DNA from 2 places in the Amycolatopsis sp. NPDC005003 genome. Region 2 is predicted to be linked to the other one. Evidence: riboswitches for the same ligand, from Rfam matches in the RefSeq annotation. Region 2 holds a riboswitch; the other holds the start of a gene.
The links. Region 2 has a riboswitch for S-adenosylhomocysteine ahead of metH (methionine synthase). Riboswitches for the same ligand answer to the same signal wherever they lie in the genome.

Region 1 (8,454 bases), on a different contig from region 2:
GTGAGCCGCGGCAGCTGCCGGGTGTGCCCGTCGGCGAACGGGATGACGACGCCGTCCGGTGCCAGCGCTTCCAGGCCGGCCAGCGGGTAGGTCGCGAAGCTCGGCTTGCCCTGTTCCCCGTCGGTCAGCACGGGCGAACCCGTCTCTTCGAACCGGCGGATCGTGTCGGCCAGCGCCCGGCTCTCCAGCTCGGCGAGCGCGGCGGCGTCGATCCGGCCGGCCGCGAACTCGCCGAGGCCTTCGACGAGGTAGGCGGGCCGCGGGATGCTGCCGATCGGCTCGGTGGGCAGGGTCATCAAGTCCTCCGGCTGTTTGAAGGCCTCGACCGGCCACCGGCAGCACGGCAGGACGTGGCCATCCGGCCGCCCCCACCCACCGTCCGGCCGTCACCGGCCACGTTCAGAAGGCAACTTAACGTGGCCAAAGCCGATCACGGAGCGCGGATCACCCGGTCGGCCCAGAGAAAAGCACGAAATCGGAAGACGTTCAGCGGTTCGCGAGGAGGACGATTGGGTATTCGCTACGGCGATACGGCGGGTTCGGCGCCGGAGGAGGCCCGATGCTCAGTCATCACGACCGCACCGAGCTCGAGAAGATCGAGCGCAGTCTCGAGCTCAGCGACCCGGAACTGGCCGCCGCGCTGCGCGACGGCCGGCGGCCGAAGTCGCGCACGCTCCGCAGCGCGGTCTTGATCGTCTTCGACATCACCGCCGTGACACTGCTGGTCCTGGGCCTGGTGCTGCCCGATCCGGGCGTGACGCTGTGCGGGATCATCGCCCTGACCGCGACCGTCTGGACCCACGTGGCGCGGCACAAGATCTGAGGCAGACTGGGCGGCGTGAAGTGGGTCCTGCACGTCGACCTCGACCAGTTCATCGCCGCGGTCGAGATCGCCCGCCACCCCGAGCTGCGCGGGAAGCCCGTCGTGGTCGGCGGCAACGGCGACCCCACCGAGCGCGCCGTCGTCGCGACGGCGTCGTACGAAGCCCGCGAGTTCGGCGTCCAGTCCGGCATGCCGCTGCGGATCGCCGCGAAGCGCTGCCCGGACGCCGTGTTCCTGCCCAGTGACCCGGACGCCTACCTCGAGGTCTCGGCGCGGGTGATGGCCGCGGTGCGGGAGCTGCCGGTGGTGGTCGAGGTGCTGGGCTGGGACGAGGCCTTCGTCGGGGCGGAGACGGCCGACCCGGAGGCGCTGGCCGTCGCGATCAAGGAGGCGGTGGCGCGCGAGACGGACCTGTCGTGTGCGGTCGGGATCGGCGACAACAAGCTGCGGGCCAAGCTCGCCACCGGGTTCGGCAAGCCGGGCGGGATCTACCGGCTGACGCAGGAGAACTGGTGGGAGGTGATGGCGGCCCGCCCGACCGACGCGCTGTGGGGCATCGGCGGCAAGACGGCGAAGAAGCTCGCCGCGTTGGGGATCACCACTGTGCTGGATCTGGCCGGCGCCGATCCGGCGGAGCTGGCGGCCCGGTTCGGCCCGAAGACCGGCCCGTGGCTGCGGCTGCTCGGCGGCGGCATCAGCGACGCCGAGGTGAGCGCGACCCCCTGGGTGGCCCGGTCACGCAGCCGCGAGACGACGTTCCAGCGTGACCTGACGGACCCGGCGGAGATGGCGGCCGAGGTCTCGGCACTGGCGAAGCGGGTCGCCCAGGACGTGCTCGAGGAGGGCCGCCCGGCGGCGCGGGTGGCGGTGAAGGTGCGGTTCGTGCCCTTCCTGACCCACACGCACAGCGTCACGCTGCCGGAGCCGACGTCGGACGCCGGCGAGCTCGAGCGCGCGGCGCAGGAGGTGCTCGGGATGTTCGAGCTCACCCGGGCGGTGCGGCTCCTGGGCGTGCGGGCCGAGTTCCCGCGCGACGGCTCGTGAGTGGTAATTCGGGTTAGAACCCGAATTACCACTCACGAGCCGGACGCGAGGTTCTCCGGCAGCGGCAACGGCCGGTCCGGATCCAGCCGGACCCCGCCCGCCCGCAGCGTGTGGTCCAGCATCGCCCAGATCGTGCCCGTGAGCTGGGCGGTCAGCTGGGGCAGGGTGAGCGTGCCCGGGTGGTCGAGCCAGCGGGTCGTCGCCGATTCGACGTAGCCGACCAGACCGAAGGCGATCGTGTCGGCCGGGGCCGGGTCCAGCCCGAACGCCGTCAGGTAGCCGGCGAACAGGCGGCTGAGGTGGCGGGCGATCGCGCCGCGGACGTCGGGGCCGTCCGGTGTGCCGCGGGCCAGGTAGCGGTGCAGGTGGGCGTGCTCGGTCAGCCAGCGCAGGTGGGTCGAGATCACCGTGGAGATCATCTCGTTCGGCGAGCCCTCGGGGTGCCAGAGCGGGGCCAGGTCGGCCGTCACCAGCTCGGCCGCCCGCTGCGCGATCGCGCGCCGCAGGTCGGCCGCGTCGGCGAAGTGGCGGTACAGGCGGGTGCGGGCGACGCCGGCGCGTTCGGCGATCTGCTCGGTCGAGACGTCCGGGCCGTGCTCGGCGATGGCGGCGAGCGCGGCGTCGACGAACTCGGCACGCCGTCGCTCCTGCTGGCCCGCCCAGCGCGTCGCCCGTCCGTCGACCTTGGTCACGGCGAAAGCCTACTCACGCCCCCCATGGCGGTGTACGCTGCCGAAGTAACTAGTACACCGCGTACCCCCTATTTTGGAGGCCGCCATGGGCGTCGAGGCCCAGGACCGGGACGTCACCGCGGCTCGCCTGCTCAAGAGCTCCGCGAAGAACTCCTACGACCCGTACGTCGACGTCGACTGGACCGCGCCGCTCGCCGAAGGCAAGGCGTACATGCCGCTCGAGCGCGTCTCCCTCTACGGCACGGACCTCTGGGCGAAGCTGACGCCGGAGCAGCGGATCGAGCTCTCCAAGCACGAGATCGCCAGCATCATGAGCGTCGGCCTGTGGTTCGAGATCGTCCTGATGCAGCTGCTCGCCCGGTACGTCTTCGACCTCGACGCGCGCACCGAGCACGCGCAGTACGCGATGACCGAGATCGGCGACGAGACCCGGCACTCGGTGATGTTCGCCCGCACCGCGCAGCGGCTCGGCGTGCCGCGGTACGGCGTCCCGCAGGTGGTGCACCGCGCCGCGAAGGTGTTCGGCGCGACCGCCGCCGGGCCGTCGATGTTCGCCAGCGTGCTCGTCGCGGAGGAGACCACCGACCGGCTCCAGCGGTCGATGATGGACGACGACGGCATCCAGCCGCTGATCCGCTCGGTCAACCGCATCCACGTGGTCGAGGAGGCCCGGCACGTCCGGTTCGCCAAGGAGGAGGTGCTGCGCGAGACGCCGAAGCTGTCGAAGACGGCGCTGCGGCGGCACCGGCTGCGGACCGCGCTGGTCGCCTTCGGCGTGATCGACAGCATGGTCGACGCGCGGATCTACCGCAGCGTCGGCATCGCCCCGCGCGAAGGCCGCGCCGCGGCGCTGGCGAACCCGCACTTCCACGAGACGCGCCGCTGGATGGCGGAGAAGATCGTGCCGTTCCTGCGCGACACGGGTCTGATCGGCGGCCGCTCGGAAGGCATCTGGCGGCGCGCGCACCTGCTCTGAACGTCGAATGCCGAATTGCCGTTCCGCGCCGGCCCGGACTGCGCCACCATGACCCGGTGACCGCCGATTCCCCGCCAGGCTCGTGGCAGGACTTCCCGCTCGAACCCGCACCCGGGCAGCAGACGCAGACCCCGGTGCCGCGCCGCTCGCCGCTCGCCCGGCCGGCGGTGACCGGCCTGATCGGCCTCCTGGCCGGCGCGCTCCTGGTCGGCGTGCCGTGGCTGGCGCTGAGCCTGCTCGGCGGCCCGAGCGGCGAACCGCTGACCGCCCCGGCGACCCTCGGCGGGCTCGGCCACGCCCAGGATGCGATCGCGAAGGTCGACAAGGCCAAGGGGCAGGCCATGATCGACCGGATCACGAAAGCCGACCGGGAGACCGCGGCCCGCGCGTCGGCGGCCTACGGCGGCGCCGGCGCGGTCGTGCAGCAGTACCAGGACGACCGGCTGCGGCGCTCGTTCCAGCTGCTCGCGGTCCGTGCGCCTTCGCCGGGGCTCGTGGTGCCGTACGAAGACCCCGAGGCACTGGGCCTGGCCACGCCGAGCAACGAGCTCGTGCGCTTCGGGGACGTGCAGTGCCTGGTGCACCACGACCCGGTGAACGCCGGATCGACGCCCGACCCGGAGGGGTCCTCCGTCCGGACCTGCCAGCGCGTCGGCCCGGACCTCACCGTGACGTTGCGGAGCCTGAGCTCCGAAGGCAACCGCGACCCGCGGGAAATGGCTGGGCTCGTCGAAGAGGCCTGGGCGATACTCGCCCGGTGATCACCATCCGAACCGCCCGCGAAGACGACGAAGCCGCGCTCGCGAAGCTCGACGAGCGCACCTGGACCCCGGACGTCTCCCCCGCTCCCGCGCCGCCGCCCGGCACCCCTTTCTTCGGCGACGGCACGCGGCCCGAGGACGTCCTGGTCGCCGAGCACGACGGCGTGGTCGCCGGGTACGTCCGCCTCGGCGAGGGGTTCGGCATCCCCGCCCACCGGCACGTGGCGGTGATCGACGGGCTCGCCGTCGACCCGGACCGCCGGCGGCTCGGCATCGCGCGGCAGCTCGTCGAGGCCGCCGTGGCCGAGGCGCGCCGCCGGGGCGCCCGCAAGGTGACGCTGCGGGTGCTCGGACCCAACACCGGCGCCCGCCGGGTCTACGAGCGGTGCGGGTTCGTCACCGAAGGCGTGCTGCGGGGCGAATTCCACCTCGACGGCACCGACGTCGACGACGTTCTCATGGCCCGCTCGCTCGCTTGACAGCCTCGCCGCGGCTTTGCCATCCTGGTTCCGGGCCGAGAGGCGCTGCGACGGAAATCCTTCCGCCACGCTCGGCCCGAGACCACGACTCCAAGGGCGCCTCCCGCGAGGGAGGTGCCCTTTTCGTTGTCCACAAGGACTTCGCGCCTCCCGAGCGTTCCGTCGACGATTTCCGGAGTGCACCGAAGAATGAGTGACAAACTGCAGACCACGGGCGGCCTCGACTTCGCCGTGGCCGACCTGTCCCTGGCCGACGCCGGCCGCACCCAGCTGCGGCTGGCCGAGCACGAGATGCCCGGCTTGATGGCCATCCGCCGCGAGTACGCGGCCGCTCAGCCGCTGAAGGGCGCCCGCATCGCGGGGTCGCTGCACATGACCGTGCAGACCGCCGTGCTGATCGAGACGCTGGTGGCGCTCGGCGCGCAGGTGCGCTGGGTGTCCTGCAACATCTTCTCCACGCAGGACGAGGCCGCCGCGGCCGTCGTCGTCGGTCCGGAAGGCACCGTCGACGCGCCGGCCGGCACCTCGGTGTTCGCGTGGAAGGGCGAGACGCTCGAAGAGTACTGGTGGTGTACCGACCAGCTCTTCGCCTTCCCCGGCGGCGAGGCCCCGAACATGATCCTCGACGACGGCGGCGACGCCACCCTGCTCGTCCACAAGGGAGTCGAGTTCGAGGCGGCGGGCGCGGTGCCGCAGCCGTCCGAAGAGGACCCCGAGGAGTACGGGATCATCCTGGAGACGCTGCGCGCGAGCCTCGCCGCCGACGCCGGCCGCTTCACCCGGATGGCCAAGGAGATCCGCGGCGTCACGGAGGAGACCACCAACGGCGTCAAGCGGCTCTACAAGCTCGCCAAGGACGGCGAGCTGCTCTTCCCCGCGATGAACGTCAACGACTCCGTCACGAAGTCCAAGTTCGACAACAAGTACGGCATCCGGCACTCCCTTGTGGACGGCCTGAACCGGGCCACCGACGTGATGATCGGCGGCAAGCGCGTGGTCGTCTGCGGCTACGGCGACGTCGGCAAGGGCGCGGTCGAGGCGCTGCGCGGGCAGGGCGCCCGGGTCTCCGTCACCGAGATCGACCCGATCTGCGCGCTGCAGGCGGCGATGGACGGGCTCGACGTGGTCGACCTCGACGACGTGGTGGCCCACGGTGACATCTTCATCACCACCACCGGCAACTTCGGCATCATCTCGGCGGACCAGATGAGCCGGATGAAGCACAACGCGATCGTCGCGAACGTCGGGCACTTCGACAACGAGATCGACATGGCCGGGCTGGCCAAGCTGCCCGGGATCGTGAAGAAGGAGATCAAGCCGCAGGTGCACGAGTGGACGTTCCCGGACGGCCACGCGATCATCGTGCTCTCCGAGGGCCGCCTGATGAACCTCGGCAACGCGACCGGCCACCCGTCGTTCGTGATGTCCAACTCGTTCACCAACCAGGCCATCGCGCAGATCGAGCTGTTCACCAAGCCCGGCGAGTACGCCACGGACGTCCACCGGCTGCCGAAGCACCTCGACGAAAAGGTCGCCCGCCTGCACCTGGACGCGCTCGGGGTGAAGCTCACCAAGCTCACGAAGGCGCAGGCCGAGTACATCGGCGTCGACGTCGAGGGTCCGTACAAGCTCGATCACTATCGGTACTGATCCGGGGTTTGCTCCGAGATTGCTCCATTCGCCGTAGTTTGGTTTATCGGGAAACTGGCCATCCTCCCGGCGAGAGCGCATCCGCCCGGACGGCACGGAGCCGGGCCGGGTCTCATGCGAAGGAGTGTGTCAAGTGATCATTCTCGGTGTGATTCTCCTCGTCATCGGGTTCATCGTGGGCATCCCGGTGCTGTACACCATCGGTATCATTCTCGCGGTGGCCGGCGTGGCACTGGCCATCCTGGGCGGCACGGGCCGCCGGATCGGTGGCCGGGCGCACTGGTACTGATCCCGAGACCTCGCCAACGGCCTGGCGGGTCGGCTGCATTGCCGACCGCGCCAGGCCGTTCGGCCGTCTGCACCATGAATCGCCGCGAGCCCGATTCCGCCGGAATTTCGCCGGTGAAAAACACACTGACGGATTTTCGGGTCACGTGAACGGAGAACGCCGGCAAGAAGAAAAGGGTCCTCCGGCTCCGAGGGGGAGGGAGAGCCGAAGGACCCCGTTAGTGTTAGCACATCGCCAAGCCGCTGTACACAGCTGCATACACGATCGTGTGATCACCTGGACGGGTTCGAAGGCCGCGAAGGCCTCCCCGGCGGGCGGAGAACCCGGCCGGGAAGGCCTTCACGGATCCTGGCGGGAGGCTCAGGAAGCTCGGCGCAGCAACGACTTCCGCGGCACGGCGGCGCAACCGCACCCGCCGCCCACGCCCTGGCAGTCGACGATCAGCCCGTGGCGCACGCGGTCTCCGTCCGCACAGGCCGGCTCGGTGCATTCGGCGAACCCGCCTTCCGGGTGCACCACCAGCGTGCCGTGGCAGTGATCGATCCCGGCGTCACAGGACGCGCACTCCATGTCCGCACCGCCTTTCCGCGCTCGTGGACTACGTGCCACCCAAAGTAGGACCGGGAAGCACGCCGGCACGGTAGCCGGGCGGCGTGTCGGCAAAACCACCCGTCCGAGCGGTTTCAGGCGGACTTCGGCGCCCGCTTGCGGGCGGCCGGCTTCTTCTTCGCCGGTTTGGCGTCCTCTTCGGACGCTTCGGACGCCTCCGAAGAGGACTGACGCGACTTCTTCGCGGCGTCCACACTGGCCTGCAGCGCCGCCATCAGGTCGACGACCTCGGCCTTGGCGGTGACGGCGGCGGGCTTGGTCGTCTCGTCGCCGGCGACCTTGGCCTCGATCATCTCTTCGAGGGCCTCGCGGTAGTGGTCGTGGTACTTGTCCGGTTCGAACACCGGCTCGGCCAGCGAGTCGATCAGCGACCCGGCCATGCTGACCTCCTGCGGCCGGATCTGCGGCGGGTCGTCGCGCAGGAACGGGAAGTCGGGCTCGCGGACCTCGTCCGGCCACAGCATCGTCGTCATCACCAGCACGTCGGCGTGCACGCGCAGCACCGCCATGCTCTCCCGCTGGCGGACCGCGACCTTCGCGATGGCGACCTGGCTCGACTTGTGCAGCGCGTCCCGCAGCACGACGTACGGCTTCACCGCGTTCTTCTGCGGCTCCAGGTAGTAGGTCCGGTCGTACTGGATCGGGTCGATCGACTCGAGCGGCACGAACTCCAGCACGTCGATCGTGCGCTGGGTGGACAGCGGCAGCTCGGCCATCTCCGCGTCGGTGATCACCACCATCTCGCCGTCGGGCAGCTCGTAGCCCTTGGCGATCTCCGCGTACGGCACTTCCTGGCCGTCGATCGTGCAGAACCGCTTGTACTGGATGCGGCCGCCGTCGGCCTCGTGCACCTGGCGCAGGGAGACGTTCTTGTTCTCGGTGGCCGCGTACATCTGGATCGGGATGCTGACCAGCCCGAAGGACACCGAGCCCTTCCACATCGCCCGCATGCCAACTACCTCCGATACGCCACACTGTCGCGTTCACGCTACGTGACAACCGTAGCCCGAATCGTCCCCCAGCGACAGTCCGCGGAGATCGCGATCTAGACCTCTGCCAGGTACTTCTCCCAGAGTGCCGGGTCCATGAACCAGTGCTGGAAGTCCGCCGGGTCGGTGAATCCGTTGGCGA
Region 2 (8,454 bases):
GATCTTGACCGCGGTGTGCTGCTTGGACGTCGTCGCGCCGCCGATCAGCAGCGGCAGCTTGAGGCCGCGCCGCTGCATCTCGGTGGCGACGGCGACCATCTCGTCCAGCGACGGGGTGATCAGCCCGGACAGCCCGACGGCGTCGGCGCCTTCGGTGACCGCGGTGTCGAGGATCTTCCCGGCGGGCACCATCACGCCGAGGTCGATGACCTCGTAGTTGTTGCAGCCGAGCACGACCCCGACGATGTTCTTGCCGATGTCGTGGACGTCGCCCTTGACCGTGGCGAGCACGATCTTGCCCTGGCCGCCGGCCGAGGCCAGCCGGCCCTCCTGGCGCGCCTTCTCCTTCTCCGCCTCCATGAACGGCTCGAGGTAGGCGACGGACCGCTTCATCACGCGCGCGCTCTTGACCACCTGCGGCAGGAACATCTTGCCGGAGCCGAACAGGTCGCCGACGACCTTCATGCCGTCCATCAGCGGGCCCTCGATGACGTCGAGGGGCCGCGCCATCTGCTGCCGCGCCTCTTCGGTGTCTTCCTCGATGTAGTCGACGATGCCGTGCACCAGGGCGTGGGACAGGCGTTCGCCGACCGTGCCTTCGCGCCACGAGAGGTCCACGACGCGCTTGGTGCCGCTGCCCTTGACGTTCTCGGCGAAGCTCACCAGCCGGTCGGTGGCGTCTTCGCGGCGGTCGAAGAGGACGTCCTCGACCAGCTCGAGGAGGTCCTTGGGGATGTTCTCGTACACGGCGAGCTGGCCGGCGTTGACGATGCCCATGTCCAGGCCGACCTGCATGGCGTGGAACAGGAACGCCGAGTGCATCGCCTCGCGGACCACGTCGTTGCCGCGGAAGGAGAACGAGAGGTTCGAGATGCCGCCGCTGATGTGGACGCCGGGGCAGCGCTCCTTGATCCGGGGCAGCGCGTCGATGAACGCCTTCGCGTAGCCGTTGTGCTCGGCGATGCCGGTGGCGACGGCGAGGACGTTCGGGTCGAAGATGATGTCCTCGCCCGCGAAGCCGGCCTTCTGCGTGAGCAGGTCGTACGCGCGGGCGCAGATCTCGACCTTGCGGTCGGCGGTGTCGGCCTGGCCCTGCTCGTCGAACGCCATCACGACGACGCCGGCGCCGTAGTTCCGGATCGTGCGGGCCTGGGCGAGGAACGGCTCCTCGCCTTCCTTGAGGCTGATCGAGTTGACCACGCCCTTGCCCTGCAGGCAGCGCAGGCCGGCCTCGAGCACGCTCCACTTGGAGCTGTCGACCATCACCGGGATCCGGGCGACCTCGGGCTCGGTGGCGATCAGGTTGAGGAACGTCGTCATCGCCTGCTCGGAGTCGAGCAGGTCGGCGTCCATGTTGACGTCGAGCAGGTTGGCCCCGCCGCGGACCTGCTCCAGCGCGACGTCGACGGCACCCTGGTGGTCGCCGGACTCGATGAGCCGCCGGAACCGCTTGGAGCCGGTGACGTTGGTGCGCTCGCCGATCATCACGAACCCGGTGTCGGCGCCGATGCCGAACGGCTCGAGCCCGCTGAAGCGGGTGTGCGTGCGCGGCGCGGGCACCTCGCGCGGGCTGAGGCCCTTCGCGGCGGCGGCGATCTTCGCGATGTGCCCGGGGGTCGTGCCGCAGCAGCCGCCGACCAGGTTGACCAGGCCGTCGCGGGCGAACCCGCCGATCAGCCCGGCGGTCTCCTCCGGGGTCTGGTCGTAGCCGCCGAACGCGTTGGGCAGGCCGGCGTTCGGGTGGCAGGCGACGTAGGTGTCGGCGATCCGCGAGAGCTCCTCGACGTGCGGGCGCATCTCCTCCGCACCGAGCGAGCAGTTCACCCCGACGACCAGCGGTTTCGCGTGCTCGATCGAGCTCCAGAACGCCTCGACGGTCTGGCCCGAGAGCGTCCGGCCGCTCAGGTCGACGATCGTCACGGAGATCCACAGCGGCAGGTGCGGCGCCACCTCGCGCGCGGCGGCGATGGCGGCCTTGCAGTTCAGCGTGTCGAAGATCGTCTCGATCAGCAGCAGGTCGGCGCCGCCCTCGGCGAGCCCGGCGATCTGCTCGGCGTAGGCCGCCTTGACCTGCTCGAACGTGACCGCGCGGAACGCCGGGTCGTCGACCTTCGGCGACAGGCTGAGCGTGACGTTCAGCGGGCCGATCGAGCCGGCGACGAACTTGCCGCCGGCTTCGTCGGCGGCCTGGCGGGCCAGCTGCGCGCCGCGGACGTTCATCTCGTGGACGTACGCCTGCAGCCCGTAGTCGGCCTGGCCGATGCTGGTGGCGGTGAAGGTGTTGGTCGTGGTGATGTCCGCGCCCGCGGCCAGGTACTGGCGGTGGACGTCGAGGATGACGTCCGGGCGGGTGAGGTTCAGCAGGTCGGGGTCGCCGGTGACGTCGTGGGTGTGCTCGCCGAAGCGGTCGCCGCGGTAGTCGGCCGGGGTCAGCCCGGCGCCCTGCAGCATCGTGCCCCAGGCGCCGTCGAGCACGGCCACCCGCCGGCCGAGCAGCTCGCGCAACCTTGCTTCGGACTCGTGCGGGGTGTTCACCGGCAGCCTCCCTCGTTCGGGAGGCGCCCTTGGTTGGTCATTCCCGGCCGAGCGTGGCGGACCCGGTGGTCCGTTGCAGCGCCTCTCGACCTGTGGTCCACGGTATCGGAACCGGGCCGGTGGACGCCATCCCGCCCCGCCGTCGCGTCCACTGAGTGGGACAGCGTGCGTCCACAATGGACCATCCAGGTCACCCTGCACCTCCGTCGGCCGGCCGGCCCGTCCACCACCGGTCCCGAGCTTGGCAGCCCGGCATCGAGCACTCCTCAAGGCTACCCAGGGTAGCCGACCGATCCCGAAGCGTGGCGCCGCGTCGGCTTGAAAACTGAAACACGTTCTAATACGCTCCGCGGGTGGACTACGGAATCGTGCTGTTCACCAGCGACCGGGGGATCACCCCGGCGGCCGCGGCGCGCGCCGCGGAAGCCGCGGGGTTCTCGACCTTCTACGTCCCCGAACACACCCACATCCCGGTGAAGCGCGAGTCACCGCACCCGCGCACCGGGGACGCGTCGCTGCCCGACGACCGCTACAGCCGGACACTCGATCCGTGGGTCGCCTTGGCGACGGCGGCCGCGGTCACCGAGCGGATCCGGCTGTCCACCGCCGTCGCGCTGCCGGTCGAGAGCGACCCGATCACGCTGGCCAAGACGATCGCCAGCCTCGACCACCTCTCCGGTGGCCGCGTCACCCTCGGCGCCGGCTTCGGCTGGAACGTCGACGAGCTGACCGACCACGGGGTGCCCGGGAACCGCCGCCGCACCGCGCTGCGCGAGTACCTCGAGGCGATGAGTGCACTGTGGACGCAGGAGGAAGCCGCCTACGACGGGGAGTTCGTCTCCTTCGGGCCGAGCTGGGCGTGGCCGAAGCCGGTCCAGCCGCACATCCCGGTGGTGCTCGGCGCGGGCCCGACCGAGAAGACGTTCCGCTGGATCGCCCGGCACGCGGACGGCTGGCTGACGACCCCGGCCGACACCGACCTGGACGGGCACGTGGCCCTGCTCAAGGGAATCTGGGCCGACGAAGGCCGCGAAGACGCCCCGCTGATCTACGCGCTCGGCGAACGGCCGGACCCGGAACGCCTGGCGCACCTGGCTTCCCTGGGCGTGACCGAAACGATCTTCGGCCTGCCCGACCGCGAGCCGGACGAGGTCGAGGCCTGGATCGGGCGGCTGGCCGGGAAGCTCGGGCTGCGGGTCGTGAGTGGCAAGCCGGGTTGACACCCGGCTCACCACTCACGACGAGCCGCGGCAGACCGCCGTTCCGGTGCCGCGATGACCCCCCGGGGTCAGCTCTTGGCGGCCACGCCCTGGCGCGCCCGCAGGTCGAGCTCGATCTGCTCCAGCGTGCGGCCCTTGGTCTCCGGGACCAGCCACTTGGTCAGCACGAACAGCACCACGTTCACCCCGGCGAAGAGGAACATCGAGCCGCCGATGCCGAGGGACTTCGGGTCGGAGATGATCGGGAACACCGCGCTCACGATCCCCGTCGCCGCCCACAGGACCACGCTGCTGACACCCATGCCGGTGGCCCGGTACTTGAGCGGGAACACCTCCGACATCATCACCCAGACGACCGCGCCCCAGCCGAGCTCGTAGCCGACCAGGTAGAGCACCATCATCACCAGCATCAGCAGGCCGCGCGTGCCGGTGTCGTGGACGTTCAGCACCACCAGGCCGGCCCCCACCAGGGTCAGCACCATGATGACGTTGCCGATGAGCAGCAGCGGCTTGCGGCCCCAGCGGTCCACCACGAACACGACCCACGCGGTGAACAGGAACTTCGTGACGCCCAGCAGGACGCCGGACAGCAGCGCGGCCTGCGTGGCGAAGCCGAGGCCGATGAGCATCGTCGGGAAGTAGGCGTTGATCGCGTTGACGCCGCTGAACTGCTGGCCGATCGCGAGCAGCAGGGCCACGACGAGCATCGGCCGCACGAACCCGGAGAACAGGTCGCGGATCCGCGGCTTCTCCTCGGTGTCGAGCCGGATGACCTCATGGATGGTCGCGATCTCCTCGTCGAGGTCCACGGTGCTGCCGTGCGCGCTGGCCAGCACCCGCCTGGCCTCTTCCTCCTGGCCGTTCTTGACCAGCCACCGCGGCGTCTCCGGCAGGAACACCAGGCCGACGAGCAGGACCACCGCGGGCACGATGGCGCCGGCGAACATCCAGCGCCACGCCGAACTCGGCCCGAGCCAGTAGCTGACCAGGAACGCGATCAGGATGCCCAGCACGATGAAGATCTGGTTGAGCGCGCCCATCGCGCCCCGCCACTTCGCCGGGGCCAGTTCGGACAGGTACGTCGGCACGGTCGACGACGAAAGGCCGATGCCGAGCCCGATGACCAGGCGCGAGAGCACCAGCAGCAGGAACGTCGGCGAGAAGCTCGCCGCCAGCGTGCCCACGATGACGATGGCCGCGGCGACCATGATCGTGCGGCGCCGGCCGAGGGCTTCGTTGGTGCGGCTGGAGAACAGCGCGCCGACGATCGCGCCGACCGACAGGCTGGCGGTGATCACGCCCTTGTCCCAGCTGGTCAGCGCCCACAGTTTCCCGATGAACGGGAGCACCCCCGAGATGACACCCAGGTCGTAACCGAACAGGATGCCGCCGAGCGCGCCGAAGAAGTACAGAGTGGTCCGGCTGATGTGCCGCGCCGGGGCGGTTTGCGTCATTGCCTGGTCGCCTCTTCCGTAGGTCCGGTCCAGCAGCGGCCACCACACTCACACGCCGGAAAATGGCAGGCAAGAAGGTTTCCGATAACAATTCAGAAACCTGATCGACGTTCACGTATGTGATTCCGGCATATCCGGCGCCATCGTTTCGAGAATCCACTGTGGACGGTACCGATCACCGAAATCGTCGAACGCTTTACAACGCTCCGAACGCTGGTTTACCGTCCCTCTGGAAGCGCTCCCAGAGTGTGGAGGCCAAGGTGCACACCGTCGTGCCAGCAACGCATTCCCCGTCCAGGTTCCGCTCGGTGAGACGGCTCTTCGCCGGTGCCCTCGCCGTTCTCGTGCCGGTCGCCGTCGCGGTCACCGTCGGCGCGCCGGCGTCCCCCGCCGCCCCGGCGGCCGCCGCCACCTGGCGCAACGCGGAGATCGCCGGCGGCGGGTTCGTCCCCGGGATCGTCTTCAACCAGACCGAGCCCGGGCTGGTCTACGCCCGCACCGACATCGGCGGGGCGTACCGGTGGAACACCGCGACCGGCCGCTGGACACCGTTGCTGGACTCGGTCGGCTGGACCGGCTGGGGGCACAACGGCGTCGTCAGCCTGGCCACCGACTCCGTCGACCCGAACCGCGTCTACGTCGCGGCCGGGATGTACACCAACAGCTGGGACCCGAACAACGGCGCGATCCTCCGGTCGGCCGACCGCGGCGCCAGCTGGCAGGCGGCCGCGCTGCCGTTCAAGCTCGGCGGCAACATGCCCGGCCGCGGGATGGGCGAACGGCTCGCCATCGACCCGAACCGCAACAGCGTCCTCTACCTCGGCGCGCCGAGCGGCAACGGGCTTTGGCGCAGCACGGACTCCGGCGTCACCTGGGCGAAGGTGACCAGCTTCCCCAACCCCGGCAACTACGCCCCCGACCCGAACGACACGACGGGGTACTCCAGCGACATCGAAGGCGTCACCTGGGTGACGTTCGACCCGACGACCGGCACCCGCGGCAGCACCACGCAGACGATCTACGTCGGCGTCGCGGACAAGCAGAACACCGTCTACCGCAGCACCGACGGCGGCACGACGTGGGCGCGGCTGGCCGGCCAGCCGACCGGGTTCCTGGCGCACAAGGGCGTTCTCGACGCGGCGGGCGGCTACCTCTACCTGGCGACCAGCGACACCGGTGGCCCGTACGACGGCGCCAAGGGCGACGTCTGGAAGTACGCCACGAAGACCGGGACCTGGACGCGGATCAGCCCGATCCCCTCCGACAGCGGCGACGACTACTTCGGCTACAGCGGGCTGACGATCGACCGGCAGCACCCGAACACGCTGATGGTCGCCACGCAGGTGTCGTGGTGGCCGGACGTGATCTTCTTCCGCAGCACCGACGGCGGCGCCACCTGGACCCGGATCTGGGACTTCTCGAGCTACCCGGACCGGTCGCTGCGCTACACCCAGGACATCTCCTCGGTGCCGTGGCTGACCTTCGGCACCCAGCCCGCTCCCCCGGTGCCCTCGCCGAAGCTCGGCTGGATGACCGAATCGGTGGAGATCGACCCGTTCGACCCGAACCACCTGCTCTACGGCACCGGAGCGACGATCTACGGCACCAACGACCTCACGAAGTGGGACAGCGGCGGGAAGATCACCATCAAGCCGGTCGTCGGCGGCCTCGAGGAGACCGCGGTGCTCGACCTGATCAGCCCGCCGTCGGGGGCACCCCTGCTGTCCGGGCTCGGCGACATCGGCGGGTTCCGGCACGACAGCCTCGACGCGGTCCCGGCCACCATGTACACGCAGCCGGTGTTCACCACGACCACCAGCCTCGACTACGCCGAGCTGAACCCGGCGACGATCGTGCGCACCGGCACGCTCGACCGGTCCGCGCGGCCGAACGACAACCGGATCGCCTTCTCCACCGACGGCGGCAAGAACTGGTTCCAGGGCGCCGAGCCGGGCGGCAACGCCGCCGGCGGCACGGTGGCCGCGGCCGCCGACGGCAGCCGGTTCGTCTGGAGCCCGGACGGCATGAACGTCAGCTACTCCGTCGGCTTCGGCAACTCGTGGACGACGTCCACCGGGATCCCGGCCGGGGCGGTGGTCGAGTCCGACCGGGTCGACCCGAAGCGGTTCTACGGGTTCGCGGCGGGCAGGTTCTACGTCAGCACCGACGGCGGCGCGACGTTCACCGCGACCGCGGCCACCGGGCTGCCCGCGGGCTCGGCGCACTTCAAGGCGGTGCCGGGCGGCAAGGGTGACATCTGGCTGGCCGGCGGCTCCGGCACGGCGTACGGCCTGTGGCACTCGACCGACTCCGGAGCGTCCTTCACGAAGCTGGCCGACGTCACCGAAGCCGACAACATCGGGTTCGGCAAGGCCGCGCCCGGCCGGATGTACGCGACGTTGTACGCGATCGCGAAGATCGGCGGGGTGCGCGGGATCTTCCGCTCGGACGACGCGGGCGTCTCGTGGACGCGGATCAACGACGACCAGCACCAGTACGGCAACATCGGGGCGGCGCTGACCGGCGATCCGCGGGTCTACGGCCGGGTCTACGTGGGCACGAACGGCCGCGGGGTGATCGTCGGCGAGTCCGGGGGCACCCAGCCGCCCCCGACGAGCACCACGCCCACCACCACCACGCCCACCACCCCGACGACCACCACCACGCCCACGACGACCACCACCCCGGTGCCGTCGGGGTCCTGCACGGCGGCCTATACGGTCACCAACCAGTGGCAGGGCGGCTTCCAGGCCTCGGTGAAGCTGGGCAACACCGGCACGGCGGCGGTGACCGGGTGGACGGTGACGTGGACGTTCGCCGACGGTCAGCGGGTGACGCAGGCGTGGAACGCCCAGGTCACCCAGACCGGCGCGGCGGTGACGGCACTGGACGCGGGCTGGAACAGGACCATCCCGGCCGGCGGGAGCGCCGAGTTCGGCTTCACCGGGAGTTCGGGGATGGTGAACTCCCGGCCGGGCTCGGTCTCGCTCAACGGGAAGGCCTGTACGACCTCGTGAGCCGGTCCGCGGCGCGAAGGGGGTTTCAACCCACCCCCAGGCGGTTGAAACCCCCTCCCCGCGCCCCCGGTCCGGAGCCCCCGCCCGAGCAGGTGCCGCCTGCTCGGGCGACGTCCCCGGTGAGGTCCACTCTTCCCGGTGCCGACGGCAGCCGCCATTCCTGCCCCACGGACATTTTTTCGGCCGCACACACCCGCTCCGAGCAGCGGAAACGCCATCCGCGAGTAC

Region 1: it holds a riboswitch for S-adenosylhomocysteine, as region 2 does, so the genes downstream of both, ahcY (adenosylhomocysteinase) here and metH (methionine synthase) in region 2, are expected to answer to the same signal.

The regions. Positions count from the first base shown of each region.
Region 1 covers NZ_JBSGAI010000060.1:23,637-32,090, reverse strand. Annotated here, with positions in the region: gene ACWED2_RS42770 (cobalamin-independent methionine synthase II family protein) at 1-296, opposite strand, end outside; gene ACWED2_RS42765 (DUF3040 domain-containing protein) at 560-823, shown strand; gene ACWED2_RS42760 (DNA polymerase IV) at 839-1,867, shown strand; gene ACWED2_RS42755 (TetR/AcrR family transcriptional regulator) at 1,900-2,559, opposite strand; gene ACWED2_RS42750 (AurF N-oxygenase family protein) at 2,645-3,535, shown strand; gene ACWED2_RS42745 (hypothetical protein) at 3,592-4,296, shown strand; gene ACWED2_RS42740 (N-acetyltransferase family protein) at 4,293-4,775, shown strand; S-adenosyl-L-homocysteine riboswitch at 4,807-4,884, shown strand; gene ahcY (adenosylhomocysteinase) at 4,965-6,425, shown strand; gene ACWED2_RS42730 (hypothetical protein) at 6,559-6,714, shown strand; gene ACWED2_RS42725 (hypothetical protein) at 7,075-7,284, opposite strand; gene ku (non-homologous end joining protein Ku) at 7,398-8,273, opposite strand; gene ACWED2_RS42715 (styrene monooxygenase/indole monooxygenase family protein) at 8,369-8,454, opposite strand, start outside.
Region 2 covers NZ_JBSGAI010000044.1:27,336-35,789, forward strand. Annotated here, with positions in the region: gene metH (methionine synthase) at 1-2,535, opposite strand, end outside; S-adenosyl-L-homocysteine riboswitch at 2,550-2,628, opposite strand; gene ACWED2_RS37890 (LLM class F420-dependent oxidoreductase) at 2,889-3,755, shown strand; gene ACWED2_RS37895 (sugar porter family MFS transporter) at 3,824-5,209, opposite strand; gene ACWED2_RS37900 (cellulose binding domain-containing protein) at 5,518-8,226, shown strand.